One region of the Aeribacillus composti genome, then DNA from elsewhere that is predicted to be linked to it. Evidence: riboswitches for the same ligand, from Rfam matches in the RefSeq annotation. Region 1 holds a riboswitch; each other region holds the start of a gene.
What was found. A riboswitch is a leader RNA that binds a small molecule or an ion and turns the genes downstream of it on or off. The one in region 1 is predicted to bind thiamine pyrophosphate.

Region 1 (8,189 bases):
CTTATCACGAAGATAATCCTCCCATACACCGGGATACCAAATGCCGTCTTCGCGAATTTCTTTCCGATACCGAGAAAAAATTTGTTCTTTCGGACCGTCTGCGACGATTTGTCCTTTTTGATTAAATAAAAGTATGCGGTCGACAAAGTCAAGAACATGATCAATTTTATGTTCAACGATGATAACTGTTTTATCTTGAGCTGCTTGTTTCATCGTGTCCCATACCGCTTTTGTCCCTTCCGGATCCAGCATTGCAGTCGGCTCGTCCAAAAATAACACGTCTGGATGCAATGCTAAAACAGTGGCGATCGCCAGCCGTTGCTTCATGCCGCCTGATAATGATTGAATGCTGATATGAAGATCATCAAAATGAAGGCCGACCATTTCCAGGTAAACTCGCATTTTTTCATGCATTTGTTCTCTTTGCACTTGCAAATTTTCCAAAACAAAAGCCATTTCTTCATCTACATACGGCATGCAAAATTGCGTGTCAGGATCTTGAAACACATATCCCCAAGATGACGGAGTCAAGATTTTTTCTGCTTTCATCGGCACTTCAATAGATTTTGGAATTAAACCGCTTAGCACCTGCAAAAACGTCGATTTCCCACAGCCGGAAGGACCAAGAAGCAAGACTTTTTCTCCCTTATAGAAAGAAGAGGATACATCCTTAAAAAGCAAGGATTCCTCTCCAGGATATTTTAATCGTAAATTTTTCACTTCGCATACTAGATCCATGTTTGCCACCTCTAGTTCAGTGCGTCATAATCTTCATGCGACGCAGGTCTTACTAAATTAGTCACTCCTGTTGCTTCCAAAGATTTCACTAGATAATAGGCAAACGCGCCGGCAATAATGATTGAGCCAATCAATCGAGCTCCAATGAATAATAGCAAGTTCCAAAATACTAAGTCATCTATATAGCCTTTATAAAGATCCATAATTAGCGAACCAGCTGCTGAAGCGGCTGCAGCCAGCATGACAACACCGATATTAAACTTTTTATATCGAAAAATCGCAAAAATGATCTCTGCAAATAGTCCTTGGACGATTCCGTAAAGAAGAACCTCTATGCCGAATTCAGAGCCGGTTATAAATTCTGCAGATGCCGCTGCTGTTTCCGCTATCAGCGCTACTCCAGGCTTGCGAATAATAAGAAAGGCGACCGTCGCAGCAATAAACCACATACCGTATATGAGCTGGTCGACATGCAGCCCGATCGGCTTGACCGCATAGTAAAGCGGTCCCCATAGTTTATAAACAATTCCAAAAACGATCGAAATAACAATTGTTACTAGAATGTCTGTCAGTTTTAATCCTTTCATTATGATCAAACTCCTTTATTGACTGATTTTTGGTTCCACTTCCCATTTTTCTAAACGGTAAGCCATTTCCCAAAACGCTAATTCATATTGACTGCTGATGATAAAATGCTCTTCCATTCTTTTTAGATCGGCTTCTATCGTTTGTTGTGCGATTTCATCCAGCCTGTCAATTTGTTCTTCGACAAGCTGCTTAAACCAATCGCCCCCATAAGCCGCAATCCATTGTTGATAAATCGGTTCTTTTGGCTTCGCATCTTTTAATTTTTCGCCAATTTCGTAATATAGCCAATAGCACGGAAGTATTGCAGCAATAATATCGCCTAAGTGACCGTTGATCGCCGCTCGATATAAATGGGAAGTATAGGCGTACGCCGTTGGGGCCGGCTTAAAATTCGCCTTCTCCTCCTCTGTGATTCCCAGCTGTTTGGCAAATGTTTCATGAAGAGATAATTCCGCTTCAAATGTTCCTTGTGCATGCTGAGCCATTCGCGATGTCGTATATAAATCGTTTGCTTTTGCCGCTCCATACGATTGCACTTTTGCAAAATGGCTTAAATAATACGAATCTTGCAAAACGTAATAACGAAAACATTCAAGCGGCAAACTCCCATCGGCAATACCTTTTACAAATGGATGATCGAAGCTGGCCTGCCATATCGGATCTGCTTTTGTTCGAATTTTTTCAGAAAATTTCATGTTCATTCTCTCCTATATTAAGAATTGATTTCGATTGGCCACATTTCTTTTCGTTCAGACATTTCCCAAAACATATATTCGTATTTGCTCGTTGTGACAAAAATATCTTCCAGCCATTTCAATTCTTCTTCCCGTTTTCCTTCTGCAAGCTCATTCATTAAATCTTTCAGCCATTTTGCCAATTCACCGAATTCTGTTGATGCGTACATTTTTACCCACTCGCCGTAAAACTCATGTTCACTGGCACCAGGAATCTCATGTAAGCGTGTGCCGATTTCATAATAGCTCCATGTACATGGAAGGACTGCGGCAACCAGTTCTGCCAATGATCCTCGCTGCGACACATTTAACATATAGCTCGTATATGCAACGGTTGTAGCAGCAGGCTGAACTTGTTCTAATTTTTCCTTCTCTATTCCTATTCTTTCAGCGTATTGACGATGCAAATCCATTTCCACTTTTAACGTCGAATGTAGAAGATCAGCAAAAACTGTCATTGTTTGAAGATTGTGAGCCTTTAAGCTTCCAAGGGCAAACAGGCGGCAGTATTCGATTAAATAAAGATAATCCTGCTCCATAAAAAAGCGAAATTTGTCGATATCCAGCGTCCCATTGCCGATTCCTTGAACAAACGGATGATGGTAACTCGCTTCCCAAATCGGTTTTGCAGTTTTATACAATCGGTCTGTAAACATTTGAATTACCCCTTTCGCAGCTTTTGTAATTGTCATCGTTTTTTCTGATACCAATCAAATAAAAACGCGATCAGCGATTTTGTAAATGTTTTTAATTGGGGGATGGACAGCTTTTCATTCACCGAATGTGCATCTTCAAGCGTGCCCGGTCCATATAAAACGACGGGAATTCCCGCTTCACTCAGCCAGCCGCCGTCTGTCACAGTAGGGGACATCGTCAGCTTTGCTTCCTCATTAAATGCCAGTTTATGTGCTTTTTGTAATGTTTTCACTCCGAGTGAATGTTCGTCATATGAAAAAGCTGGGAAAATTTCTCCTCGATCTTCAATCATCGATGTGCCGCCCCATTTAAATTTCGGAGGATATTTCCGAAGCCATGGATCAGCCATTGCAACATGATGGATATGTTCTTCAATTTCCCGGATCACCTCTACATAATGCTCTTCCGGGTAATAGTGAACGGTAATCCAAAGGGAACATTTATCGGCCACAAAAGCGGCGTGCCTTCCACCTTCAATCACTGCTGGATTAATTGTGGCAGAACCAGGCGGAAAGCCTTTGCTCGTTTTCATCACTGCCCAATGCTGTTCAAGCTCTCGCAGTCCTTCAATAATTTTCATCATTTTTTCAATCGCGCTTGCCCCAAAAAGCTTCCCGCCGGCATGAATCATTTGTCTTCTCGTGCCATCGTGAAATGTCTCGGGGCTTTCAATCGTAATCCAGCCCGTGATCACCCCGCCCTGCCCTTGTATTTCACAGTTGCTTGAATCGACAACGATGGCAAAATCAGCTCGATATCCCCGGTCGCAGCACGATTTTGTTCCTGCTTCGCCTACTTCTTCACCGACGACGGACTGAAAAATGATATCCCCTCCCGGCTCAATGCCGTTTTCTTGCAGCAGCTTTAATGCAAACAGACTGGCAGCCATTCCCCCTTTCATATCCGCTACACCGCGTCCATATATGTAATCCCCTTTAACCGTTGCCTCAAAAGGAGGCGTTAGCCATTCTTCTCCCTCTTCGATTGAAGCGACATCAATATGCCCGTTAATAATTAAACTGTGGTAATTTTCTGGATCTTTTCCTTTTTTCGTTCCTACTACGACTGGATCTTGTTCATATAAATCCCATTGATCAATGGAAAAGCCGATGTCTTCCAAATATGAGGCGACATACTTTTGAGCCTCTTTTGCATTTCTTGCCGGAGGGCTCGGCGTTTCAAACGATACGAGTGTTTTTAGAAGATTCAGAAGTTCTTCTTCCCTTTCATCAATTTGCTGAAATAGCGTTTGTAACACGTTGTCTCCCCTTTCTTAACATTTTGTTTTGAAAAATGGTTTGCCAACCAGCCTTGTAATGCAAAAAGCCCGTTCCCAATATAAGGGAACGGGCAAGTATATACAAAACCTATAGACAGGTTTCGATATTACTGCACCACTTCCCTACGCTAGTATGATCTAGATCAGGTTCAAAGGGTCAAGGCACACGCCTTTCTCAGCCTTTCGGCTCCCCTAGTGGTATGTTAATATTATGAAATTTTCATTTAATTTCATTAAATCATAAAATATAGAAAAATACAAGCTAACGGTTAATTGATCCTTTTTGCCGTCTTTAATAATTCACGATAACCAATTCGAGTAAATTGCAAATGTTGATCAATATAATTAGCCTTTTTCAAATGCTCGATGGATTGTTCAGAAAAACTGCCGCTAATTTCCTGAAACCTTTGATTAATTTCCACTAACGAATGATTTAATATAAAATCCGCATCAAGCAGCAGGACAATCCGCTCGATCTCAGGATCTCTTTTTAAAATCAAGTTGGCAATCCGGCCTTTCATGAATGCCAGCTCTTGTTGAAGCTTTGAAGCTTCATCCTCTTTTTCTCTAATTTTGGCTCGGTACTTTTGTTTTTCTTCCTCTTCGATACCGGCTTTTGTTAATAGCTCCTCCAACAATTGCGTTTTATCAAGCTCCAGTTTATTTAATTGCTGTTCTTTTCGCGCCATTTCTGTTTCATCAGGCAGCTTTTCGGTTTGAATAGGCTCTTTTCGTTCTTCTTTCATCTTTATCATATAGTCTATTTTCCGATAGACAAGGAAGGCGAGAACAACTAAACATCCATTTAATAGCAGAGATATAAAACGCACGACGACGTCGTTAAACGCAAGCAAATAAAATAGGAAAAGGATAACGATGACAGCCAAAAGCACCTTTAATAGATTCATAATGGAAAAAGTTTGTGATTGTTTTGCCATCCACCTATGCTCCTTTTTGTTCAAACTAGCATCATTTATTATAGCATGTTGTGATTTGGAATGTGAATCATTTCTTTAGGATTGAAGAGCTGGAAAAAGGATGCCGGATGAATGGTAAATGGGAAATGCTTATCTTTTGAAAGCTTCGAAGCAATAAAAACAAGTCCTTTCAAAGGCGAAAAGCCGTTTCTAAATGAAAAACCACCTGCAATGTTTTGCAGATGGTTAAATCATTCAGCGTTTTCTGTTTCCGCTAACACACGATTAACACGTTTTTCCAGCATTTTCATTCCGCTTCCTCCTGCTTGGAAGTGGCGAAGAATGCCGTTTTTATCAAAAACATAATATGCAGGTACATATTGATTTTCAAAAGCATCGGTTAATTTATGTTCGTTGTCAACAAAGATCGGTTGCGTAATCCCGTGTTCTTCCGCTACTTTTTTAATATCATCAATATCTAAATCCTTTTCGGAGCGAGGCATATGAACAGCTACTACGTTCAGTTTATCTTTATATTGATCGCGGAACTCATTTACTTTCGGCATTGCTTCTTTACACAAATGGCAGCTGATTGACCAAAAATGGATTAATGTTGGTTTTTCACCGATTAATTGCTCTTTCGTTACTTCGCCATTCAGCCAAGTTGTTGCTCCGACTAATTCAGGCATTGGCTCACGTAATTTCATTTCCGTTTCCTCCTTGAAGAATGAATATCAAAAAAATAATCGTTTGAAAAAAGGCCTAACGTACCGCTAGGCCCTTTGAATGAAAAGCTTCATTATACTTTAAGCGTTTCTTGACCAGGCTTCCAGTTTGCTGGGCAAAGTCCGCCAGTTTGAAGCGCTTGAAGTACACGCAATGTTTCATCAACATCGCGGCCAATGTTGTTATGGAATACTGTTTGATATTGAAGTTCGCCTTCTGGATTGATGATGAACAATCCGCGAAGAGCAACTCCTTCTTCTTCGATTAAAACGCCGTAGTCTCTTGATACTTGATGATTTGTATCTGCTGCAAGCGGATATTTAATATCGCCTAAACCGTTCTCTTCGCGAGGAGTTTTAATCCAAGCTAAGTGTGTGTGAATTGTGTCAGTTGATACACCAATCACTTCTGCATCAAGATCTTCAAATTCTTCATAACGGTCAGAAATAGCTGTGATTTCAGTTGGACAAACGAAAGTGAAGTCCATTGGATAAAAGAAAAGAACTGTCCATTTTCCTTGTTTCATGATTTCTTCCAAGCTTACTTTACCAAACTCTTTGTTTGGCAAAACGGCATCCATTTCAAAACGTGGAGCTTGTTTACCAACCAAACGCTCTGCCATTATGTAACCCTCCATTTTAAAATTTTATTTTAAAGGAAACTTTTTGATTGTTTCCTTCAAAAACAAATGAGAATGAATTGAGTATTTTCTCAATATCCTTCCTCCGATTACTATTATATATAACAACAAAATTTTAGTCAATTTTAAGTAATAATTAATTTAAATAATCTGTTTTACATTTTCATTGCGGTGAAGAGAACAATAATACTATTTCCAATTTTCGCCGCTATCATTAAAAAAATGTAACAATCATTGAAAATTCCTTTTTCTATGTTAAACTTTCAACTGTACATTCAGTTTAACATGATCCCGTAAAATAACCAAATGATTGGCTTGAAAAGAAAGGGGAAATGGTTTTGAACTTTTTTGAATCTATTGATTGGGCTGATCTGGCTTTAAAAACAGGAGAAGTTTTGGCCAAGCTTATTGGAATTTACATTGCATATATTATCGTCAAATCAATCGGCAATAAAATTATTCACAAAATGTTTGAGGGGCTTGAGAATCGGAAGGAAATTTCCATCACGCGGGCTAAAACGCTGCAAACATTAGTATTGAATTTCTTTCATTATGCCCTGTTTTTCATTTTTATTGTTACCGTTTTTCAAGTGTTTGGCTACAATGTCACAGCGCTTTTAGCCGGGGCTGGGGTTGTTGGTCTTGCGATCGGCTTTGGAGCTCAAGGGCTCGTCAGCGATGTTGTGACAGGATTTTTCCTTCTCCTAGAAAAACAACTTGATGTTGGAGATTATGTCACTACAGGCAATTATTCAGGCATTGTGGAAGCTGTCGGTTTACGAACGACGCAAATCCGAGGCTTTGACGGCACATTGCATTATGTTCCAAACAGGCAGATTGTCGGCCTTTCCAATCATTCTAGAGGAAATATGCAAGCCCTTGTTGATATCAGCATATCGTATAATGAAGACTTAAATAGGGTCATGTCCATTCTTCAAGAAGCTTGCGACCAATTTGCAAAAGAAACTGAAGAGGTTGTGGAAGGTCCGGACGTTTTAGGAGTGCAAAATTTCGGCTCGTCTGATGTGATCATCCGCATCATTGCCAAAACGAAAAACATGGAGCAGTGGGCTGTTGAAAGAAAGCTCCGGAAACGGCTAAAAGAAGTGCTTGATGAAAACGGCATCGAAATTCCGTTCCCTCATCAAGTGATGATTCATAAGAACGAGCAGCAAAAGGAAAGAGGATGATATCTCATCCCCTTTCCTTTTTAATTATGACTTCGTGTTTGTATAGAACGTATTTCTAATTTTTTTCTCTTGCTTTATGCAGGAGGCTATGAATCTTCTATTTATTGCCTTTCCATTCAAAATATTGACAAATAAGATCGACCGCTTTAAAGATTGCTTGTTCATTTGGTGAAAGCTTCGCATGATGAAGGCCGTAAGGAGAATCAACTCCAAGCCAAAACATAAATCCCGGAATTTTCGCCAGCATATAGCCGAAATCTTCCCCAGTCATCGCTTCTTTGCATACGTGGAGTTGAACTTCTGTTTCATTCTGGACAAACTCCATAAATTCTTTTGATAACGCTTCATCATTCCACACTTGATAATACATCGAACCCCAGTCAATTTCTGCTTTGCATTGGTAGCCGATTTCTATACCTTTGACCATGTCTTCAATCCGCTTTTTCACTTTTTCCATCGATTCGACAGAAAATGTGCGAATCGTTCCTTCCAATCTGGCATGATCGGCAATTATATTTTGTATCGTGCCGCTTGCAATTTTTCCAATGGTAATTACAGCACTTTCCAAAGGATCTATATTGCGGCTAACGATGGATTGCAGTTGGGTGACAAGGGCGCAAGCAGCGACGACCATATCATGTGTCGTGTGCGGAAAAGCGGCATGGCCTCCCTTCCCGGTTA
Region 2 (8,189 bases), 1.8 Mb from region 1:
TAAATATCCGCCTTTAAAAGAACGAATTTCATACGAGCTTAAAAACGCTTTTGGTTCTATTTCATTGACAAGGTTTAAAAATTCTTCCTCCCGAGAGCGTTGAGCAACAACTTCCAAACGATACCTGATCGAATTCATTCCTTCTCCTTGAAAGACCGTAACCCCAAAACCAGCCTCCCTCAATTTTTTTACTAATTCGGAATTTTTATCCATTAAATTCACATTGTATGTTACATATCCAAAAGCCAGCTTTTTCTCCAGTTCACCGCCCAACAACAGCCCTGCACCAAAACCGACAATATATGCACTAATATTGTAAATATTAGATAAATCTTGAAAAACTATTCCTAAAGCGACAATATAAATCGCTGCTTCTAGCAAACCTATACCAGCAGCAGCCTTTGTTTGATTTTTCACTAACAAAATAGTTCGGATCGTCAATACTGGTACATACAATAATTGCAGCAAAAAAATAAAAATTGCTTGTAGAAACATGTTGCCTAGACACTCCTTTGTTCCATCATTCTATAAATTATTTTCAAAAAGAAAGAGCTATCATAAACTCAAAATCTGAGATTTGAAACTACATTTTTACAATTCATCTTGATCTGTTATTATGCTTCGAAACTTCCTTTTTCATGCGAATAGGCTGGCGCTTGAAATACATCGCTGTTCTCCATACCCACTCCAACGGCCCTAATTGAAAATATTTAAACCAAATATGGCTGATGATAAGCTGCACGGCAAAAATTGCGAGTGCAAGCCAAAAACCGGCGAAGGGGTATACTTTACCGTACAATCCCAATCCGTAATGATAAAAAATATATGTACAAATAACAGATTGCATGATGTAATTTGTCAATGACATGCGTCCAACAGGCGCAATCTTCTTAACAATTTGCCGGCAGATTGGGTGAAAATATAAAAATATGAGAGAGATCACATAAAACAACATGAGAAATGGTGCACCGAACACCATGTAAAAACTATTTTTAGCGGTGACCGCAAAAATATTTAACGGAAGCCCAATGATAAGCCCGAAAAACCAGATGGCTGTTAATAACCTTCGATGCTTCTCCGGTTCTTGAAAAAGCTTTTGTTTCGCAAATATCATGCCAACTAAAAACATGCTGATATATGGGAGCATGTTTATTATATAGACAAGCGGTTGAAAAGGCCACATGCCAGACATAGACATGTAAAAAAGCCGATCATGAATACGCTGATGGAAAATATCAGTAAAACTTCCGTTTTGATATGAATGGATTGCGTTTCTTGCCTCCTCTTCCAGTAAGGCAGCCTGCTCTCTTTTTTGGACAAAAGCATCCTCACCATTGGATACAGCCGTCATCAAACCAATAAGGAGCAAATATAAACTAAATAAACATACAGTCCATACCAAAAGGGTTTTCCAGGAACACTTCCGGAAAAAAAGGAGAAGAAACCCCAGCACAGCATAATCCATTAAAATGTCTCCATCCCAGATGAAAAATGAATGAATTAGTCCAAATACAAAAAGCACCACCAGTCTGCGTATATATATAGAAACAAAGTTCCTGCCGTTTCCTAAAGCCCGTTCCTCCATGATGATGATTCCAAATCCGAACAATAATGAGAACATTGTAATAAACTTCATTTGTACAAATATTTCCAAAATATTTTTCGTTAGAAAATCCCATGTTCTCCATGTTTCAGTAAAAAAATTTTCGCTGCCTATTTGGTATAAATATACATCTGGATAGCTGAAATGCGCCATATTCACAAGTAAAATGCCAAATATCGCAGCCCCCCGCACCACATCCACTACTTCATAACGCTCACGATTAAGATTCAAACCAAAACCCCCATTCTGAAAAAAGTTCTTATTGTTAACGCCCTTTTTTCATTACTTTTTGTCCAAAGGCTGCATTTCAGCTTTATCGTGTTTAAATTTATTTGAATATAGCGAAAAAAGAATGACAATTTTCTTATAGTCTATTATGATAGACATAAGATTCGAATATCAACAGATCCACAAGGGGAGCTATATGCTGAGAGTGGACGGATATTTCGTCCAGACCCTTTGAACCTGTTAGTTAATGCTAGCGTAGGGATGTGGAAGTATACTGATCCATGATACAGCCTTTTTCCCCCTTATGGATATTTGTTGATAGCAAATAATATACAGGGGGTTTTATTTTTGGAAAAAAATCGCTTATTACTATTAATAGAAGCAGCAATCTTTGCAGCATTGGCAGTTATACTTGATCTTCTCCCTTCCATTCAATTATCATCAGCCATTTCTATATCCATTGCCATGGTGCCTGTACTCATATTATCGTTTCGATCCGGTGCAAAGATTGGCTTCATTTCCGGCTTTTTATGGGGATTATTGCAAATTGTATTAGGTGATGCATACATCCTGACGCCTGTTCAAGGCTTCATCGACTATTTTCTAGCTTTTTCCTTTATCGGTTTAGCCGGTCTTTTCAGCAAAACTATCCAAAATAAGCTGAAAGATGGAAAGAAAAGCTCTGCTCTTGTTTTCATCATCTTTGGCGTCTTCATCGGAGCTTTTGCACGTTATTTTTGGCATTTTATCAGCGGTGTCTTTTTCTTCGGAGAATATGCACCAGAAGGAATGTCAGCGGTCGTTTATTCTTTGATCGTAAACGGCATTACGATGATAGGAGCCTTTGTATTATGCGCTGTCGTTACTGTTATTCTCATTATGGCGGCGCCAAGATTGGTTGTAAAATAAATAAAATAGTCCTCTGCAAAACATGCAGAGGATGATTTTGTTTATAGGGTAAATACTTTCGTTTCAACAGTGTATTTTTTTAATTTTTCACGGCTTACATGAAAACCGATCCCCGGGTTATCAGGCAAGGCAATTTTTCCATTATAAACCGATATTTCCGGTTCAATAATATCTTCTTCCCAATACTTAGATGAACTGGATATATCTCCTGGCAGTGTGAATTGTTCAAGTGTCGCTAAGGCTATATTATGGGCCCGTCCAATCCCTGATTCAAGCATCCCTCCGCACCAAACTGGAACATTTTGCTCTTTGCAAAAATCATGGATTTTTTTTGCTTCTGTCAAACCGCCAACACGGCCGATTTTTATATTCATAATTTTGCAGCTTCGAAGTTCAACAGCCTTTCGAGCATCTTCGAAGGAACAAATACTTTCATCTAAACAGATCGGTGTGTCCAATTCTTTTTGAAGTTTGCTATGATCCACAATATCATCGTGCGCAAGAGGCTGCTCAATCATCATTAATTGAAACTCATCCAATTGTTTTAGATGATTTATATCTTTTAATGTATAGGCACTGTTCGCATCAGCCATTAAATCCAAGTTCGGAAAATGCTTCCGTATTTCCTTAACTACTTCAATATCCCAACCGGGTTTAATCTTTATTTTTACTCTCTTGTATCCTTCCTCCTGATATTGTTCAATAAGACTGATTAAATCTTTTATTGTCGGCTGAATACCGATGCTCACCCCAGCTTCAACTTCTTTTTTCATTCCCCCGAGAGCTTGTGAAAGAGGTATATTTTGCTGTTTTGCATATAGATCCCACACGGCACCTTCCAAAGCCGCTTTTGCCATATAATTTCTGCGAATAAAACGAAACGATTCAGCCAACTCACGAGGATGATGAAACGACGTCTTTGATAAAATCGGAATGAGGAAATCTTCGATCATGTGCACAGTTGTTTTCACGGTTTCTTCTGTATACCATGGAGTGGAAAAAGCAACCCCTTCTCCAAAACCGGCTGCACCATCATCATCCTTTACTTCTACGATCAACAATTCGCGATCGTGAATGTCTCCATAGCTAGTAGAAAATGGGGCTTTCAAACGCATCTGTAATATATGCAAAACAATTTTCTTAATTTTTATCAATTAAGAGCATCTCCTTTTTTAAACAAGCTCTCAGCTAAGTTCGACAAAATCATTCCCATTCGCCAGAGGGCTCGATATTTCCCGGAAAATATTTCTTAAAATAGCGAATCCACTCGAACGTTTGTTTTACACTAATTATAAAATAAACGCTTTCTTAATGTAAAGGAGCAAGGGATTTCTTTATTTCCCTTATTGTTTATTGAACTGTAAAATCTCAAATAAATAATGAGATAATCGTAGAAACGAGTCTCATCATGAGATTAATTTTTCCACTCAATAGTTGCCTTCTTCTCTTTGTTGACTAGCAATTTAAAAACATCAGGTCTTGCATAATGCCCAACAGGATCAAAATCAAACTGGCTATAGGCGATTTGTTTCATATCCAGTTCTGCAATGATGATGTCTTCCTTGCCAAATACGGGCTCTGCCACATATTCGCCCAACGGTCCAACAATCGCGCTACCACCTCTGCTCATTATTTCAGGTGAAGAAGCAAGTTCATCATAACAAGCCAAATCTTTCGGATACATATCTTTTGTCACATATTGATTGGCAGACAAAACAAAGCATCTCCCCTCCAAAGCAATGTGGCGGATTGTTGACTGCCAAGTTTCCCTTGCATCAGCCGTTGGGGCAATATAAATTTGAATTCCTTGTGCATACATCGCAGCCCTTGCTAACGGCATATAATTTTCCCAGCAGATTAGCGCCCCTATTCTTCCATAAGGGGTGTCAAACACTGGTAATGTGCTTCCATCCCCTTCCCCCCAAACAATCCGTTCTGCTGCAGTCGGTTTTAATTTGCGGTGTTTTCCTAACAACTGTCCGTCAGAATCGAAAAATAAAACAGAACAGTAAAGTGTCCCGCCGCTAAATTCATTATCCCTTTCTGTAACGCCTATCACAAGGTAGACACCTGCTTTTCGAGCCGCTTCGCCCAGTTGTTCCGTCGTTTCGTCCGGAACAGCTACAGAATTGCTCCAGTATCTATACCAATCCTTCCTCCCTTCAGCCGAACGGCTCCCAATCGTTGTACCGAAAGATAAGCCTCTAGGATAAGCGGGAATAAAAGCTTCAGGAAATACAACAATCTTTGCTCCTTTTTCAGCAGCTTGATGTATGAGGCTAACCGCCTTTTTTGTCGTGGCGTCTCGGTCCATAATAACAGATGAGGCTTGTATAACAGCAACTTTAACCTTTTGTGCTCTGTTCGACATATTCTTCCCCTCCACCAAATTGAAAAATCTAAAGCCATCTTAAATGCCGAAGCTCATGAACCTTCAAAGTCAATAACCTTCGGAAGTTGCCCCCCTATTCATCTTCCATAAAAAAATCTGCACAGGAAGGAAAACACTTTGAATAATCCTCTTTTTTAGCATAGAAGGGCCGGCCCATGTATTAGAGTTCAAAATAATTGGATTATGTTTTTCCATGAGAGCTTTTCATGTGATATCTCATCTGAAGTAATTTAATGGTAATTTCTTAGCATGCTCCTTTGTACAATACAGCTGTGGCTGAGTGTCGAACTAACTATCAACACTTAATTCTATAGAAGCATTAAGCGTAAAATATGAGAAACGGTTTGAATTGGAGTATATTATTCATAATAAAAATGTTCAAAAATTTTTGGACCATCCAATCAAAGATTTTGTCAATCATCCAATTTCAATACTGCAACAGCCATTTATCCAAGACGAACCATAAAGTGAAATAAATTTGCCGAAAATCGCACATCTATTTTAAGGGTTTTCAACTTCAAGTAAAGAAAAAATCGGGCAGGACAGCTTTAAGCATTGCGTCCATGTTACAAAAGATAATGATTTTTCAGCAGCGTTCAAATCATGTGCTAAAAACTCCAAGTTAAAATAAAAGTGGATGGGTAAAATGTTACTGAATTGGATGGGCATTATTCTTTCATCTAGCGTTATAATTAATGTTTGAACAGGTTCAAATTTTGATGGATATAACAACATTTTCGATTATGTTCAATAGGAACATTCTATAGATAAATAACAAAGAACCTGGTTAACTTGCCATATAGCAGGAAGTGCCAAGCAAATCTAAAGGGTGAAGCATATGGACTGGAAACCGGATCGAAATGCAAAAAAGCCTATATATAAACAGCTGGCCGAATATATTGAAAATGGAATTGCGGATGGCACATTTCCCCCTGATAAACCGCTGCCTTCTGAACGGTTTTTGGCCAATAAGCTGCAAATAAACAGAAGCACAGTTGTGGCTGCATATGACGAATTAGAATCAAACGGACTTATCGAGAGAAAGAGAGGAAGCGGAACAACAATCAGCAAAGATATATGGGGCATGACAAAGAAGCGTGTACCAAGCTGGAATCGGTATATTGAGGCAGGATCGTTCTTGCCGAATTTACCTGTGACCCAGAGAATACGCAAAGAGATGGAAGAGCATAAACTAATCAATTTAGCTAGCGGTGAATTGTCGGAAGATCTTTTTCCAATCGACTCCTTGCGAGAAATCATTTCGACAAGGTCATTTATCGGAAGCCTAGGATATGATCATCCTCAAGGGAATGAGATATTAAGAAAAACTATCACAAAGCATGTGAAACGATATCGGAGAATTGAGACAAATCCGTCTTCCATTCTCATCACATCAGGAGCGCAGCAAGCTTTATATTTAATCGTCCAATGCTTATTAAAGCCGGGTGACGCGATAGCATTAGAAGAGCCTTCGTATTATTACAGTCTCCCGGTCTTTAAATCAACCGGAATTAGACCTTTCTATTTACCAGTTGACAAAGACGGTATAAACCCGGATGATTTGCTTCTATTGCATAAAAAACATCGAATCAGGATGATCTTTTTAAATCCTGCTTTCCAAAATCCATCAGGCGCTTTCCTTCATAAAAACCGGCGGGAAAAAATATTGGAAATATCGTCTGAGTATGGAATACCGATTGTTGAAGACGATCCTTACAGTTTAACGTCCTTTAATGGGGAAGAGACCTACCCGCTAAAATCAATGGATGAGCATGGAAATGTCTTATATATCAGCTCATTGTCAAAAATTGTTGCTTCTGGTTTGCGAATTGGTTGGGTTATTGGACCAAAGCCTGTGATTGAAAGATTGTCTGATGCCAAACAGCAAGTGGATTTCGGTCATGCCAGCTTTACTCAATGGATTGCCAATGATTTTCTGGAATCTGACGACTTCGATGCCCATATCAACTGCTTAGTCAAACGGCTCGAAAACAGAAGGGATCAAATTGTCAAAAGCCTTCGATTCTACTTAAAAGACGATGTTGATTTTTATATCCCACAAGGAGGCATTCATTTATGGTGCAAAATAAAGAAAGACTTTAATGAGATCCAGCTGCTAGAAGAGTCGATCAAGCGCGGGGTTATTTATGTTCCGGGCTCAACGCTTGGATCAAGTACAAAATATGTCCGTTTTACCTTCGCAAGAGAAAATGAAGAAAATATAAATGAAGGAATAAAAAGATTTGCTGATGCATTTTATAATATTCAGCATAAATAAATTTCTATTTTCAGGTGATTATCAAGCAAGGACATTAACGAATCAATTCTCTACCACAATGTAAAGAGACAGGGAGATGGTTTTATGTATAGTATGTTATTGACCGTAGGCATTATTATTTGTGTACTTGCACTCATTTTAACTGCGTTTATCGGAAAAGAAGTAGGAAACAAAATAGAAACATATAAAGCGATCGGGAACAGTCCCCATGATGAACTCGCAAGGTCAAGGGAATATGAAACAAGCTCCTTTCGCAATGTTCGCTCGTTGACATGGATTTATACCTTATTGTTTATTGTCATCCTCATTGTATGTCTTATTTTTCTGTTTTAATGCTAAAGAAACGAACCTATGCAAACAATAATGAACTAAATATATTTAAACCGAAATCCTCGACTAGCCCTTGCTAACGAAATGACGTTTAGCATGGTTGTTAGTTGAGGTTTTTTATTTTGGCTTTCATTGAATTTTCATAGCTCCAAAAACGTTTTTCGCCAAAATTTTTTGACAATAATAATTTACATTTATTTCAAAAAGTGATATCATTTTAATATAAAAATAATATGAGAGGGGCAATGAAAGTTGAAAGAAAAAAAGGCATGGTTTATTGACGGGTTTATTGGAATTGTATTAATCGTTGCACTTTTGCTCGGAGCAGCTTTTACATTTATCCAGGAGTTTATTGTTCCTGCAATTGTATTGGTTGTTCTTGCCGCACTGCTTGGAAGCGGCCTTACCATTGTACAGCCGAATCAAGCAAACGTTGTCATTTTCTTCGG
Region 3 (8,189 bases), 1.2 Mb from region 1:
CTTCAACTTTAGCGCGCATTTCCTGCTCTCTTGCCACCGCCATCGCCCTGCGTTCCTCCGCTTTAGCTTGCGCGATGTTTTTGTCTGCTTCCGCTTGATCTGTCTGCAGGATCGCACCGATGTTTTTGCCGATGTCAACGTCCGCGATGTCGATGGATAAAATTTCAAAGGCTGTTCCTGAATCGAGTCCTTTGTTTAAAACTGTTTGCGAAATCATATCAGGGTTTTCCAGCACTTTTTTATGATCATCAGAAGAACCAATGGTGCTGACAATTCCTTCACCTACACGTGCGATAATCGTTTCTTCCCCGGCACCGCCAACAAGCCGGTCGATATTGGCTCGCACCGTGATGCGGGCTTTTGCTTTCACTTCAATTCCGTCCATGGCAACCCCTGCAATAAACGGGGTTTCGATTACTTTCGGATTTACGCTCATTTGAACGGCTTCAAGCACGTCTCTTCCCGCTAAATCAATCGCAGCACAACGTTCAAAGCTCAATTCAATATTAGCTCTTTCAGCTGCAATTAATGCGTTGACAACTCGATCGACATTTCCTCCTGCTAAATAATGGCTTTCCAATTGATTTGTTGTGACATCAAGGCCGGCTTTATGCGCTTTAATTAACGGATTGATCACTCGACTTGGAATGACTCTGCGCAGCCTCATTCCAATAAGAGTCAAAATACTGATGCGAACGCCAGCTGCCAGAGCGGAAATCCAAAGCATAATCGGCACAAAAGAGAACAAAATGCCAAGCAAAATAAGACCTAATACGATAAGACCTAGTAAAAGAAAAAATGATACATCCATGTGACATACCTACCTCCTATTCATTTTCATTAATAGCTCTCACAACAATTCGTGAGCCTTCTACTTTAACAATTTTCACTTTTTTTCCTTTCTCAATATACGTCCCTTCTGTCACAACATCCAATCTTTCCTCTCCATCGGTCATTACTGTTCCTGCCGGCCGTAAAGCAGTCACAGTTACACCCGTTTTCCCAATTAAATCTGTACGATTTTGATTGGATACATAACCTTTCTCCGTGCTGATTGAATCATTTAAAATAATTTTTTTAAACCATTTCATACGCTTACCAATCACCTTTGACATAATGAATATTGTGAATATCGAAATGGAACCGGCAATAAAAAGAGAAACCGCCATATGTCCTATATGATCAGCTGCTAAAAATAAACTTAAAAGGACTGAAAGAAAACCGATTGCTCCAATAATTCCTCCTGGAACAAACAATTCTGCAATTATAAGCAGAACCCCAAGCACGAACAAAACAACCGTTTCCAATCCCGCAAGCCCTGCAATAAAATGACCGAAGAAAAACAAAAACAGCGCCAATAGTCCAATAAAACCAGGAATGCCAAACCCAGGAGTGTACAATTCTAACACAAACCCTAAACCGCTAATCGTTAATAATATCGGAATGGTATACATGTTTGTTACAAAACGGGCTATTTTTTCAGCAAACGTCTCCTCAGTCTCCTGGACTTTTGCACCTTCCATTCCGATCGATTTCAAAAGCTCTGCCCGGCTTTTGGCGATGCCTTCACCATACCCGACTTCCATCGCTTGTTTTGCTGTTAATGTTAGTAATTCTACTTTTTCTGCACCATATTCGGGCATATCCAAGCTGCTGTCTACCATCGCCTCAGCGAACATAGGGTCTCTGCCATGAACCTCAGCAGCATTTCTCATCTCTGCTTTCCAAAACGATTGCACTTTTACTTCTGCAGCATTGCCATTGGAGTCAATGACAGCTGCTGACCCAATGGTACCGCCAGGATGGTAATATATTTGATCAGCCCTTAATGCTATATAAGCCCCTGCGGAAATCGCATGTTTATTTACATAAGCGATTGTTTTGATATCTGTATCCATAATCATTTTACCTATTTCTATCGCTGCCTCTAAAGCACCGCCAGGAGTGTTCAATTCAAAAACAATGACATCCGCTTTTTCTTTTTCCGCCTCCTGAATGGATCGTTTAATAAAATGCACCAACCCTTTTTCAATTGTATTTTCAATCGGAATAAAATAAACGGTTTTCCCTTCAGCTGATTTGGCATCAAAAGACGCACAAATAATCGACAAGATGAGCAGCAGAGCGCAAATAGCGAAAAACTTATTGTTTGATTTCAGGCCTCTCCCCCCTTATTTTTTGCCTAATATTATTACGGACAATTGCGCAGAAAGTTTCAAAAATCAACAATTCTGCAAACATACATGAAACGAAAAAATATTTTCATTATTTTTCATATTATGTTACTATTAAAAAAAATATATAACCATCTACTAGGGGTGTCCAATTAGCTGGACTGAGAGAAGAACGCGCCTGAAGTTCTTCAACCCTTTGAACCTGATCTGGATGATGCCAGCGTAGGGAAGTAGGTAGCGGGAGTATTTGTATTGCCTTCTTTTTCTATATTGAATTGATCGGGTTCGTGCTAAAGCGAACCCGTTTTTATTTTTCACATCCCATCTCCCCTCCTATTTTTCTATGCACATCTTCAGATAAAAAAATGGAGGAGGAGAAAAATGAAACATTATTTCGAAAACATGCAGTTTCCAGCAAGCAAAAAAATTTATGTGACTGGGTCAAGACCCGATATTCGGGTTCCGATGAGGGAAATTCAATTAACTCCCACGAAAACGGAAGCGGGAACGTTTGAAAATGAACCTGTAAAGGTTTATGACACGAGCGGTCCCTATACAGATCCTGATTTTCAGGCAGATATTCATAAAGGTTTGCCGGCTGTACGCAAACAGTGGATTTTAGACCGTCATGATGTTGTAGAATATGACGGGCGCCAGGTAAAGCCTGAGGATAATGGATTTCGCAATTGGGAAGATCACAATATTGCCACACCTTTTCATCGAAAGCCTTTCAAAGCAAAAAAAGGTGCTGTCGTTACACAAATGCACTATGCAAAAAAGGGGATCATCACCCCAGAGATGGAGTTTGTGGCGATTCGTGAAAACATGGATCCTGAATTCGTTCGTCAAGAAGTCGCTGCCGGCAGGGCCATTATTCCGTCCAACATTAATCACCCGGAAAGTGAACCGATGATCATCGGCCGGAACTTTCATGTAAAAATTAATGCCAACATTGGCAATTCAGCTGTAACATCGTCAATCGAAGAAGAAGTTGAGAAGATGCTTTGGGCCATCCGCTGGGGCGCTGACACAATTATGGACCTGTCAACAGGAAAAAAAATTCATGCAACAAGAGAATTTATCATCCGCAACTCGCCCGTGCCGGTTGGAACCGTCCCGATTTACCAAGCGCTCGAAAAAGTAAATGGCGTTGCTGAAGAGTTAACATGGGAAATTTACCGTGATACATTAATTGAGCAAGCAGAACAAGGGGTCGATTATTTTACTATACATGCCGGCGTGCTGCTTCGCTATATCCCTTTGACCGTCAACCGGACGACCGGAATCGTATCCCGCGGCGGTTCGATCATGGCGCAGTGGTGTATGGCGCATCATCAAGAAAACTTTTTATACACTCATTTTGAAGAGATTTGCGAAATTTTAAAAACATATGATATTGCCGTTTCATTAGGTGACGGCTTGCGTCCCGGATCTATTCGAGATGCCAATGATGAAGCGCAATTTGCCGAATTGAAAACGCTCGGTGAATTGACGGAAATCGCCTGGAAACATGATGTCCAAGTCATGATCGAAGGCCCTGGGCACATTCCGATGCATAAAATTAAAGAAAATGTTGATTTAGAAAATGAAATTTGCAAGGGGGCTCCTTTTTATACCCTCGGTCCATTAACGACCGATATTGCTCCCGGCTATGATCATATTACGTCAGCCATTGGAGCAGCCATGATCGGCTGGTACGGAACGGCCATGCTATGTTATGTAACTCCGAAAGAGCATTTAGGCCTTCCCAATAAAGAGGATGTGCGCCAAGGTGTTGTTGCTTATAAAATTGCAGCCCATGCCGCAGATTTGGCAAAAGGGCATCCAGGCGCCCAAATAAGGGATGATGCTTTATCAAAAGCCCGTTTTGAATTTCGCTGGAACGACCAATTTAATCTTTCTCTCGATCCTGAACGGGCACGCGAATATCATGACGAAACTTTGCCGGCAGAAGGAGCGAAAATTGCCCATTTTTGTTCTATGTGCGGTCCAAAATTTTGCTCGATGAAAATTTCCCACAATTTAAGAAAAATGGCCGGTTCAAGTGATTCTGATTTCGTTCAGGAAGGTTTGAGGCAAAAAGCAAAAGAATTTATAGAGGGCGGGTCATCCCTTTATCGATAAATAATTTTCAAACTAATGCTCCTAGAAGCTTTAATGGCTTCCAGGAGCTATTCATTCATTAAACGTTTGATCAATCCCGCTGGTTCAATCGGAGCTAAACTTTTATGATATTCATCCACTTTCGATAAAAATTTTGATAGCTGCTTAGATTGCAGCGCTCGAATAATGGAGGCCGAAATATTTGTTTCCTCTTGCCAATTTCGAAAATCAAACACCATCCCGAATTTTGTTAATTTCTCCAAATTTATTTCTTCCTGTCCTGGAAGAGTGTGGTATACAAATATAGGAATTTTTTTGTATAAACATTCGCTGATTGTCACACCCCCGGGCTTTGTCATGATAAAATCGACGCGATTGTACAGATCGTTCATTTGTTCTCTTGAAGAGATGTAAGGTAAAGGAGTAATTCGTGGATGATTTTGTTTTATTAATCGATCATAAAGCTTTCTGTTTTTTCCGCATAACACCATATAATGGATATCATCATCGCGGCTGATTTTTTCCGTTATCTTCTCTATTGAACCGACGCCTGAACTTCCTCCCGAAATTAATCCTCGATAAAAGCGCATGCTATGTACATGTTCATCTTTCCTTTTTGTAAAATTTGGGTGAATAGGAATCCCTGTAACAAAAATCTGTTCTTTTTTTATACCTTTTTCGAGCAAATAATCTTTCATATATGAGTGACCGACAAAATGATAGTCAATTTCTCTTTTTCCCCAAAGGTGATGAATAAAAAAATCTGTGTATACATTGATAACAGGGATGTTGATTTGAGAAGAGGCTTTCAGCCTGGCAAGCAAGTAGGAAGGAAGAGCATGGGTACAAACAATCATTTTCGGATTCAATTCATCAATGATCTTTTTTAAATGGCGGAGAAAAAGTGCCTCATAATGGAAAAACCTTTTGCCGCTCTTTTGTTCCGCAAGCACTGACCTGTGGTACATATGGCTGTATGATTTAGGAAAACGGCCAATCCATTGCAAATAAAAGGAAGATATCAGCCTTTCTATTTTTCCAAATTTCGATGACAAAAGGTCCATTTTTTCGCAATGAATGTCAGGATCAAGCCGTAACAACCCTTCCATTAGGGCATCAGCTGTTTGATGATGGCCTGAAGGTATGGTCAAAAAAGGAAGATATAAAATTTTTTTCATATCGCTCACCATTGTTATTGATGGAGTTCTTTAAAAGTTTTTTCTTAATTTCGCATGCCTATTCGAAAAAAATTTTTTATAAATAAAAACAATTCGTATGCTAAAAAATAAACTGTAAGAAAAAAAGTGAAAGGTGTTGCAAATGGGAAGGTTGAGATATTGTTTTTTTAAGTTTTGGTGCCTATTGGATCCCATTTATTTCCTTTGTTCGCGGCTTGAGTATGTGAGGGACAAGGAGAATAATCGTGACATTTTCCGGGTTCGATTGACAAAATATAAAGGAAGGGAAATAATTCTTTCAGACGGAACAAAAATTAAAAAAAATGATCTTCTGTTAAAAATACATCTTCATAACGTCTATTTAATGAAGGAACTGAATCGTTTTAAGAGCGAAATTCAAAAAGGAAGATACATTTACTCTAAAACAGAAAAAGGGCTGCCAAATATCGTTCAATACTTGCGGAATCATTCACAATTTCATAATGTGAAAGGGATTATTGGAATAACTATTTTAAATAAAGGCTCTGAACGGCTGGGCTTTGAAACGTTTTCCATTCAAAATCCATTTTATAAATGGTATAAGCTTTTGACATTTACCCCTATGTATTTAATCATTCAATATCGTTTCGATAGCTTGAAGCGGCCGCCGAAATATTTAATGATGTCAAAAGAAAAACTGCTCAAACTATATGGATAGAACGGTTTTCCCTTCATCAAAAAAGAGCGTATGAACAGCTCAGGCGCCGCTTATACGCTCCGTCATGTTGATCCCGTTGAGGTTTCAATGAAAATATTTGGGTTAACTCCGAAATAAATCCTTTCCCTTTCAGAGCAAATAGTGCTGTCGTTTTTCCCTGTTCTCACAGCCAGATAGACGTGTGCTTTCTTTTCGATACGTTTTCCTTTATTGCCGCCGTATTTTCCCGATAATCTTCATTGAGATCAGCGATCTTTCCGAATGTTTTCCTTCATTGTTGCCCTCTGCTCAATTTTTTGCGGACATTTGCATAGCAGCTATATTCTTTCGCCGACAAGCTTGCTATCAACAACTGAACCACTATTGATGAATTGCAAGGCAGCTACATTCATTAATCGACTGCCGCAGTCCATAGGATGAATCCGCTGCAAAAACTTAAAAGCTTGCCGCACATAGAAAGCGGCAAGCTTTTTACTCGAATTATGAAAGCAAATCCTGAACCAATTTATTGACAAGCGAGCCATCTGCTTTTCCTTTTACTTTTGGCATAACGGCTCCCATTACTTTCCCCATATCGGATTTGGACGTTGCGTTCACTTCCGAAATTGTTGTTTTAATAATTTGTATTAATTCCTCTTCAGATAATTGCTCAGGCATATATTCAGTTATTACTGCAATTTCAGCTTTCACTTTTTCAACTAAATCTGAACGACCTGCATTTTCAAATTCTTGGAGGGAGTCTTTACGTTGCTTTAATTCTCGAGAAAGTACCGTTAATTCCTCTTCTTCAGTCAACTCACTTTTTCCGAGTTTAATCGCTTCATTTTGCAAGGATGCTTTTACCATGCGAATGACTGAAAGGCGATCTTTCTCTTTATTTTTCATCGCTTGCTTCATATCTTGATTTAAACGCTCAAGAAGACCCATAATTAATATACACCCTCTTTTAATATTTACGCTTTCTTGCAGCTTCAGATTTTTTCTTGCGTCTTACGCTAGGCTTCTCATAAAATTCGCGCTTTCTATATTCCTGCAAAGTACCAGTTTTTGATACTTGGCGTCTGAAGCGGCGAAGAGCATCCTCAAGCGATTCGTTTTTACGTACGATCGTTTTAGACATCCTTTTTCCCTCCCTCCGAACAAAGCCAGTTCATGTTCCTTATCAAAAAGAACATTTACTAAGTTAGTATCTGTAGATGAGCAATTTTCATAACAATAATTACCATACCAAAAGAGACAAACAGGGTACCCCTTATGCCACATGGAGCTGTTTTTTGACAACATCAATGGGAATATCTTGCTTCGCTGCATGGTAAATGAACTCGACGAGACTATGCCCTTTCTTCGTTCGGAGAAGATCAAGCCCAGTAGAGAAATCCCGGTTGGACTCGACCATACTGTACACATAAGCGAGTTGCACCAAGATCCAATACCGTTTCACCGCACGACGTTGACGAACGCGGTACCCATCGAGCTTCAGCTGGTCTTTCGCTTGTCGAAAAAAGCATTCGATCGACCAACGCTGGGCATAGTAGCGCAAGATCTCTTCATCGCTTAGCTCCCGGTCGGTGCTCAAGACGCAGTGAAGATGTTCGGGTGTCATCGGCTGATCGGCTTTCCAAGCCAACAACACAACGGCATCATCGAGACCTTTCAGCGATCCCTCGTAGCGATACACGCGATAACGCTCTTCTCCCACCGTGACGAGATGGGTGTCGTTCGGTTCGATATAGCGGGCAAACTGTTTGGCTTGGATGGCGATGCCTTTCGGATAGAGAATCCGGTTCGTTTTGAGCATCGCGATGACGTGAAATCCTTTTTTCAGACAGGCTTCCACGAGCGCTTGCGATGGATACCACGAATCCATCAGCACATAAACGGGACGGCGTACATCCAAAGAAGAAAGCATCTCGATCGCGAGTTCCCCCTTGCTTTTCCCAGCCGCCTTGTCGTAGAGGCGGAACGCAAAGGGAAAAGCTTGGGTCATCGTATGAACCATGAGCCAAACAAGAGAATGTCCCCAGATCGACTTTTTCT
Region 4 (8,189 bases), 380 kb from region 1:
CTCTCCGCTGACTAAATATTTCAGTGCCTCTGCTGTTTGATAAGAGGCGACGATTTGCACCGCCGGGCTGATCACGCCAACTGTATCGCACGTCATTCCGTCAGACGGAATCGCTTGGAGCATACAATGGAGGCATGGTGTTTGTTTCGGAACGATGGAAACGGTCATTCCATAACTTCTCACTACTGCCCCATAGATCCAAGGTATTTCGTGCTTCATCGCTAAATCATTGATGAAAAATCTCGTTTCAAAATTGTCAGTCCCATCGATGATAAGGTCGACATCCTTTACATGTTCAATAAAATCAATTGAGAAATCGCCCACAATCGCTTCAATCGAAATGTTCGAATTGATTTCCTGCAAATGTTTTTTGGCAGCAACCGCTTTTGGCAGCTTTTGTTTCGCATCCTCTTCCGTATACAGCTGTTGACGCCCGAGATTGCTCCAATCGACATAATCACGGTCAATGATGGTTATTTTACCGATTCCAGCACGGGCTAACATTTCAGCGCTTGCACAGCCGAGTGCTCCAGCTCCAACAATGAGCACATGGCTTTTCAGCAATTTTTTTTGTCCCTCTTCTCCAATAGGAGAAAACAAGATTTGGCGAGAATATCGTTCCATTATGTCGTTAACATTCCTTCCGTTGGACTGCTTGCTTGTGCATACCGTTTTTTCGGAATGCGTCCTGCTTCATATCCAAGTCTGCCTGCTTCAATCGCCAGCTTCATTGCCTTCGCCATTTTCACAGGATCTTTTGCACCGGAAACAGCTGTATTTAATAAGATACCATCTGCTCCCATCTCCATGGCGAGTGCGCAATCTGCCGGCGAACCGATTCCGGCATCAACAATGACTGGAATATTTGCTTGCTCAATAATAAATGATAAATTGAGAGGATTGACAATTCCTTGGCCTGATCCGATCGGAGATGCTCCCGGCATGATGGCATGAACCCCTAATTCTTCAAGCTTCTTCGCCAGAACAACATCGTCTGAAGTGTATGGAAGAACAATAAACCCTTCTTCCAATAACATCTCTGATGCCTTCAATGTTTCAATCGGATCAGGGAGAAGCGTTTTATCATCTCCAATTACTTCCACCTTAATCATATCACATAATCCTGATGCCTTCGCAAGCTTGGCGATTCTGACTGCTTCCTCCGCAGTTTTTGCCCCAGCCGTGTTCGGCAGAAGCGTATATTTTGATAAATCCAACATCTCCAAAAAATTTGGCTGTGAAGGCTCGTAAATATTCATTCTTCTGACGGCAAATGTCAAAATTTCAGCACCTGAGGCTTCCACCGCTTCTTTTTGTATCTCAAAAGACGGATATTTTCCAGTTCCTAACATTAATCTCGACTGAAATGTTTTATCACCTATTTTTAACATGAATCATCATCCCCCTCCAACAAAATGGACAATTTCAATTTGATCACCATCATTTAATGTCTGGATACTGTATTGTTCTTTTGAAACAATTTCACCATTTCGTTCAACGACAACAATTCTTTCCTGTAATTGAAAAAAGTTCAGCAAATCTTCAATGCTTCGAACACTATTCTCCACTTCCATCTGCTGGCCGTTGATGCGAAGTTTCACCGTTTCATCACCTCCCTTTCGCATCAGAAAGCAATCTGTTTAAAGAAAAGGTATGAATATAACGCTCATATTGATTCGTTTTCAAAATCATGTCTTTTACGATCAAGCTTGTAATCGGCGCTAGAAGAATGCCGTTTCGATAATGGCCGGTCGCAAAAAAGATCCCCTCATGCTCCGGGTGCTCGGCAAAATACGGCCAGCCGTCAGCTGTTTGCGGCCTGAGCGACGACCAAGCACTAACGACCGGTTCAGACCCGATTTCTGGCATAATTTTCTGAACCTTTATCATTAATTCGGATACTCCTTTGACTGTCGGATGCGTATCCCAGTCGTTTTCATAAGAAGTTGCTCCAATAATAACGGTGCCGTCTTTTTTCGGTACGATATAACAGTGCTCGTAAAACACTGTTTTGTTGATCACCAGTTTTTTCGGTTTTATGGCTAAGCATTCTCCTTTAACGGGCTTCATTGGATTTCTCAGCCCCAGCTTTTCAAAGAAAAAGCCACTCCAAACTCCGCTTGAAACGACGACTTTTCCACATATAAAAACTCCTTGGGAAGTGACAAGCTTGTATGCTTTTCCCTCTTTAATCACGTCGAAAACAGGACATTGTTCAAAAATAGATGCACCATATTTTCTAGCGCCTTTCGCATATGCGTGGCAAACAGATGAACCTTTCACTTGGCCGTCATGCTTAAGCCAAAGAGCTCCCGCAATGTCTTCAGAAACATGTGGCTCATTTGCCAGTACGTTTTCCCTTGAATGCCATTCTAGTTCATTCTCATCTGCGAGCGATTGCAGAAAGCGGCCTTCTTCCTCAGTAAATGCAAGCCGATACATGCCTTCCTGCACAAGCTCAATATCCACACCAGATTGCTCCAATAATTCTTTTGCAAGGCTCGGATATAAATTTCGGCTCTCTAAGCATAGCTCAAAAAATATGTCTCTTTTTTCATTTTCAGAATGGGCACCCAGCATTCCTGCTGCAGCGGATGTCGCTTTACCTCCGATTTCGCCGCTTTCAAACACGGCGGTCTTCAGCCCTGCTTTTGATAGCTCATAGGCGATCCCTTGGCCGATGACCCCTCCCCCGATGATTCCAACATCAAAAACGTTCATTTTAAAAAGCTTCCCCTTTCCTGAAAAGTTTGGCAGCGCTCTCTGGATCTTTCGAAGAAAAGATATAGGACATAACGGCAATACCGCTTGCTTTTTTTTCTAAAACCTTTTGCATATTATCAGGCGTGATCCCACCGATGGCGATAATAGGAATATTGACGTGTCCAACGATTTTCCTAAGCAAATCTGTTCCCTTTGCCGGAAGTCCTTTTTTACTGTTCGTTTCAAAAACGTTTCCGAAAAAACAATAGTCTGCTCCGTCTTTTTCTGCTTTTACCGCTTCATCTAATGAATGGACGCTGACACCGGCTTTTATTTGCGGAAAAGCGCTTTTCACTTTTTTTACCGGCAGGCCGGTTCCCGGAAGATGAACATTTTGAACGCCTGTTAGGAGCGCAACATCGAGCCGATCGTTGATAACAAGCTGTTCTCTCCTTATCCCGTTTGCCAAAAGCTGTTCTACAAGATGAATGATCTCACATGGTCTTTTATTTTTTTCTCGTATATGAACGTAATCAACATGATCTGATATGGACAAAATTATGCGTATTAGCTCGTTGACCGGTTTTGTTCCGTCTGTTACGGCATGAAGTTCCAACATTGTACATTCCTTTCATGAGAAAGACGCTCACACTCGTCTTTCAAGGTTCAAAACTGGAAAGCAGCTGTCCAAGGGTGAGACTGGAAACAATAAAAAACCACCTTCCTTGCTGGAAAGTGGTAATGGAATATCAGACATATGTTTCAAATTCCCACTTCCCTACGCTGGCATCATCCAGATCAGGTTCAAAGGGTCTTAAAGTCAACACTTTAATCTCAGCCTTTCCAAAGGCTCCCCTAGTGGATGCTTATTAAATTTTCATACTAATTTCATGCTATCACAATTTGTTTTGTTTGCAAATATTATTTGCTAAATTCCAGCTCATCTTTTAACTCATTTACATATTTGCGGGAACCCGTTACAATCAAGCGGTCCCCTTTTTTCAATTCGGTATCGCCGTGAGGCACAATGGAATCTTCACCTCGAAAAATCCGGACAAAGATACAATCTCCTGTAAACGGAAAGTATCGAAGCTTCATTCCATCATATTTTCGGTTATTCATATTAATTTGATAAAGAGAGTTGTCTTGGTTTGTTAAGATCCGCATAACGCCAGGCGATTCGATCAAAGCCCTGAGCAGCGTTTTTGTTGACAGCATGACGGAAAATACGCTGATCCCCTTTTCTTTTAATGCTTGATCCAACTCCGGGGAAGAAATTGAGGCGATGACCTGTTCTACGCCGCATTCTTTTGCATATGTCGCAATTTCCGCATTTCTTTCTTCATCCCCAGTAGCCACTATTACTATATCAGCTTCCATTATGTGGTGTTCATTCAATGATTCTATCGAATAGTCTTTCAATTCTTCAATTTTAAACACCGATTGAGCAGTCCCGTTTTCAATTTTGTCTTGCTGTGTATGATATACGGTTGCTTCATACAAATTTTTGTCCAATTCTCTTGTGACTGGAAGGGTCATTTGATTTGCACCAATAAAAGCAATTTTCTTTTTAGGCTGCACCGCCATTTTTTTAGGGAATAATTTTTTAAATCCTATCGGCGTGATAATGCTTGTTAACACGGCAACTACTATTAGTGCGTCAGCCATTTGCTTATCAATCAGTTCGATTCGCTGTCCAATTTCAGCTGCCGCAATAACTAATGATAAAGTAGCAGTCAACAAGAACGCCGCCGCAATCGTTGTATTCGTATCATACCATTTTCTCAGCACAAAAACGGGAATAAACTTTGAGATCAAGAGGGCGAGAAATAACAAAGGAATTAACAAAAGAAGGTTCGGATCTTTGATCAATTCCCATAAATCCAATTCCACCCCTATCATGACAAAAAAGATCGGGATTAAAAAACCGTAGCCAAACGAATCTAGCTTTTGCACCAAGTCTGAATTAGGCGATAAAAGCGAGACTAAAACTCCCGCAAGGAAGGCGCCTAAAATATTTTCTGCCCCAAGCGTTTCCGATAAACCTACAAGTGCGAGAATTAACGTAAAAACCGCCCTTGTTCCAATTTGAACCGTTCCTTTTGACATCGATTTAATAAAGGATCGACTTTTAAACCTTTTGCCAATGAAGTAAAGCAGTACGCCTGCTGCAAACAAAAGAAGCAGAAGCCACGTATTGCTTTCTCCTTCGCTGTTTAAGGAGACAAAAACCGCCAGCAAAATCATGGTGACAAGGTCGGCTATGACAGCCACCAGCAAAATAATTTGGCCGATGGTTGTTTTCATAATTTGCTCGTCTTTCAGCGTCGGCACTACTACTCCTAAAGAAATCGTTGAAATCACTAACGTCATGAAAAAGGCATTGCGGATAAATCCCATCCACATTAACAAATACGATAAAAGTAATGAAACAACGAAAATGCCAAGAAAAACAATTGACGCAACCAAAAAAGTATGAGGAGCTTTTTTTCCGTTGGACAGCTTTTCTTCTTTTTTCTTCTCTTTGGAGAAAATGGTGAAATCAATCTCAAGCCCGCTTAAAAACATGAGAAATATAAATCCCAGCGTTGAGAGAGTTGACAGCCATACATCTTCTTGCACTAAATTAAATCCCGTTTTCCCGATGATTAATCCGACAATAATTTCCGCAACGACGACAGGAATGAATGCCAGTTTGAACCGATGCAGCAAAATCGGGGTTAAAAAAGCGCCTACCAACACGATGACAAGAGAGGTTACTGCATGTGATTCCATATTACGCCTCCTTTAGCTAATTTTGTTAGAGCAAATAGTTCATAAATAGTGTCGCCATGCCAAAATAAATCAAAATGCTGATCATATCATTAATCGTTGTAATAAATGGACCGGAGGCCACAGCCGGGTCAATACGAAGCCTGTGCATGACAAGAGGAACAAACGCCCCGGCAATTGTCGCAACAGTCAGCGTTGACAATATGGAAAGACCCACTAGCAGTCCTAAGAAAAATTTCTGCTTCCAAATAAAAATTGTCAGTGCAACAACAATTCCGCATACTGTTCCGGTAATCAAGCCGGTTCCAGCTTCTTTGAGAATAATTTTCCACACGCGTTCGGAAGTGCCTTCGCCTGTTGCAATTCTTCTTACGGCAACAGCGAGAGCTTGTGTTCCTGTATTTCCAGCCATCCCTGCAATTAATGGTATAAAGAGCGCTAAAGTTGCCACTTTGTTCAACGTTTCTTCAAACTGGCCGATTAGGCCGGCGGTGAACATTCCTAAAAATAGGAGAATAATAAGCCATGGCAATCTTTTTTTGGCAGCAGAAACAGCATTCGGATCATATGAATCTACATCCGAGACAGCGGCCAGTTTCGAATAATCGTCAGAAGCCTCTTCGTCCAGCACATCAATAATATCATCAACAGTTATAATTCCAACAAGACGATGTTGAAAATCAACAACCGGAAGAGCCAAAAAATTGTAGTCCTTCATCTTTCTTGCTACTTCTTCCTGATCATCCGCCACAGATACCGAGTAGACTTTCTTTTTCATAATGTCAGCAATCAAAGTATCGTCTTCATGAACAATTAAATCTCTTAACGACAGGACACCAACAAGATGTTTCTCTTCGTCAATCACATATAAATAATATATTGTTTCCGCATCAGGAGCTTCTTTCCGCAGCAAGTCCATCGTTGACTGCACCGTATAATTGGCATTAATGGCAACGAACTCGGTTGTCATAATACTTCCTGCGGTAAATTGTTCATAATCAAGAAGCTCGCTTATGCTTTTGGCAGTTTGAGCGTCCATGATGGTTAAATAGCTGGAAATTTTCTCTTTTGTCAGCTCACTTAATACATCTGCCGCATCATCAGCGTACATGTATTCCATCATTTTGGCGGCAAATGCCGGATGCATTTCCTCAAGCAGCGATTTGTAGCGGTTTTTATCATCCCTTATATTTTCAAAAACATTCGCCATTTCTTCCGGAGATAGAATTTGATATAAAAGCATTCTATCCGGCTGGTCAAGTTTTAGAAAAAATTTTGCCTGATCATATGGATGTAGCTCAAAAAACAGCGAACGGAATTCCTCTACATTGTTCTCTCTCAGCTTGTCAATCATCAACTGTCTGTATTCCGGTGCATCTGTTTTAGGCTGCATAAAATCTCCTCCTTTCCGGAAAAATATCGAAAAGTTTTGTGTTTTACTATATTAACAAATCTATCTGATTTTGTCGTACATTTTTTCATAACAAAAGCATGCACTTACAGGCGCGCATGCTTTATTATTTTTTCCATATCAGGAGGAAGCTTGCAAATATACGTCAAATTTTTATGCAAAACGGGATGATAGAAGGACAGCGACTGACTGTGGAGGGCATGGCGGTCAATTTCTTCTTTTTGTCCACCATAAAGCGAATCTCCTAAAAGCGGATGACCTATATAGGACATATGTAGACGAATTTGATGAGTTCTACCAGTTACAGGCTTTACCTCAACAACCGTTTTGTCAGAAAAGCGGCTTATGACCCGAAAATGCGTAATAGCTTTTTTTCCATCCTCCCTGACAGTTCTCTCGATGATGCTATCGTTCTTTCTTGCAATTGGCGCATCGATGGTGCCTTCGTCTTCGCTGATCCTTCCATGGACAATTGCGATGTATGTCCGTTTTACCGCTCCTTTTTGCTGTTCCTTTGAAAAAAGAAAATGGCTGTAGCGATGTTTGGCTACAAGAAGCAGCCCGGATGTATCCCGGTCAAGCCGATTGACGATATGCACCGTAAGATTTTGCCGCTGTTGATCATAATAGTGTAAAAGCCCGTTCGCAAGACTTCCTGACGGATGCTCTCTAGACGGAATGGTGGACAAAAACGCCGGTTTATTTACAATAAGGCAATAATCGTCTTCATAAACAATGTCCAATGGTATGTTCTCTGGAATGAGCGACTGGCTTCTCTTTTCTTCCGGAAAATGGACGGTTACTTGATCGCCTTCTTGTAAGACGTATCGGACATTTTTTTCGTTCCCGTTAACGACAATTTTTCCACCGTTAAATTTAATATCTGTTAAAGCGGATTTAGAAATATGATGCTCCCGCAAAAATTCTCTAAGCAGCCAGCCATGATGTTCTTTTTTGATGTCCCAATGAAGCTGAAATGTCCCCATGTTTTTTCTTTCCTTTATCTGTCGCCAATAAACGAGTCCCGGACCCGCTTCCAAAATGGGAAAGGCCGAAATCTCGCAAACCTTACCTTTTCCTGTGCGACCCGGCATTGGATGGACCTGACGTTTTTGTGAAGAAGTGTTAAATGATCGATTGTAATTTGAAAATCAACATCATTGACAGGCTTTAGCATACACGTATGGTGGTCAGGCAAAATTAACGGCGAGCCGATTGTCCGGAACACCCTGTTGTTTATGGAAGCCATTTCTGTTAATTGAATAGCCCGCAGTGAAGGATGAATGAGAGCACCGCCAAGCGC

Region 2: it holds a riboswitch for thiamine pyrophosphate, as region 1 does, so the genes downstream of both, thiT (energy-coupled thiamine transporter ThiT) here and RI196_RS07275 (acetylornithine deacetylase) in region 1, are expected to answer to the same signal.
Region 3: it holds a riboswitch for thiamine pyrophosphate, as region 1 does, so the genes downstream of both, thiC (phosphomethylpyrimidine synthase ThiC) here and RI196_RS07275 (acetylornithine deacetylase) in region 1, are expected to answer to the same signal.
Region 4: it holds a riboswitch for thiamine pyrophosphate, as region 1 does, so the genes downstream of both, tenI (thiazole tautomerase TenI) here and RI196_RS07275 (acetylornithine deacetylase) in region 1, are expected to answer to the same signal.

What each region holds. Positions count from the first base shown of each region.
Region 1 covers NZ_CP134501.1:1,475,386-1,483,574, reverse strand. Annotated here, with positions in the region: gene RI196_RS07295 (ABC transporter ATP-binding protein) at 1-738, opposite strand, end outside; gene RI196_RS07290 (ECF transporter S component) at 750-1,325, opposite strand; gene tenA (thiaminase II) at 1,341-2,021, opposite strand; gene tenA (thiaminase II) at 2,039-2,716, opposite strand; gene RI196_RS07275 (acetylornithine deacetylase) at 2,749-4,014, opposite strand; TPP riboswitch at 4,139-4,239, opposite strand; gene RI196_RS07270 (hypothetical protein) at 4,305-4,973, opposite strand; gene RI196_RS07265 (TlpA family protein disulfide reductase) at 5,204-5,659, opposite strand; gene RI196_RS07260 (peroxiredoxin) at 5,752-6,300, opposite strand; gene RI196_RS07255 (mechanosensitive ion channel family protein) at 6,651-7,508, shown strand; gene RI196_RS07250 (N-acetyldiaminopimelate deacetylase) at 7,606-8,189, opposite strand, start outside.
Region 2 covers NZ_CP134501.1:3,275,156-3,283,344, forward strand. Annotated here, with positions in the region: gene RI196_RS15995 (DUF2179 domain-containing protein) at 1-495, opposite strand, end outside; gene RI196_RS16000 (DUF418 domain-containing protein) at 599-1,834, opposite strand; TPP riboswitch at 2,007-2,110, shown strand; gene thiT (energy-coupled thiamine transporter ThiT) at 2,180-2,740, shown strand; gene menC (o-succinylbenzoate synthase) at 2,782-3,891, opposite strand; gene RI196_RS16015 (carbon-nitrogen hydrolase family protein) at 4,155-5,111, opposite strand; gene pdxR (MocR-like pyridoxine biosynthesis transcription factor PdxR) at 5,971-7,410, shown strand; gene RI196_RS16025 (hypothetical protein) at 7,495-7,743, shown strand; gene RI196_RS16030 (SPFH domain-containing protein) at 7,993-8,189, shown strand, end outside.
Region 3 covers NZ_CP134501.1:2,646,186-2,654,374, forward strand. Annotated here, with positions in the region: gene floA (flotillin-like protein FloA) at 1-811, opposite strand, end outside; gene RI196_RS12905 (NfeD family protein) at 828-2,111, opposite strand; TPP riboswitch at 2,305-2,420, shown strand; gene thiC (phosphomethylpyrimidine synthase ThiC) at 2,556-4,298, shown strand; gene RI196_RS12915 (MGDG synthase family glycosyltransferase) at 4,346-5,455, opposite strand; gene RI196_RS12920 (YkoP family protein) at 5,598-6,152, shown strand; gene RI196_RS12925 (GatB/YqeY domain-containing protein) at 6,633-7,079, opposite strand; gene rpsU (30S ribosomal protein S21) at 7,099-7,272, opposite strand; gene RI196_RS12935 (IS701 family transposase) at 7,405-8,189, opposite strand, start outside.
Region 4 covers NZ_CP134501.1:1,096,682-1,104,870, reverse strand. Annotated here, with positions in the region: gene RI196_RS05560 (ThiF family adenylyltransferase) at 1-627, opposite strand, end outside; gene RI196_RS05555 (thiazole synthase) at 624-1,391, opposite strand; gene thiS (sulfur carrier protein ThiS) at 1,398-1,601, opposite strand; gene thiO (glycine oxidase ThiO) at 1,609-2,721, opposite strand; gene tenI (thiazole tautomerase TenI) at 2,723-3,322, opposite strand; TPP riboswitch at 3,462-3,570, opposite strand; gene RI196_RS05535 (monovalent cation:proton antiporter family protein) at 3,625-5,478, opposite strand; gene mgtE (magnesium transporter) at 5,504-6,868, opposite strand; gene RI196_RS05525 (RluA family pseudouridine synthase) at 6,973-7,872, opposite strand; gene RI196_RS05520 (NAD kinase) at 7,887-8,189, opposite strand, start outside.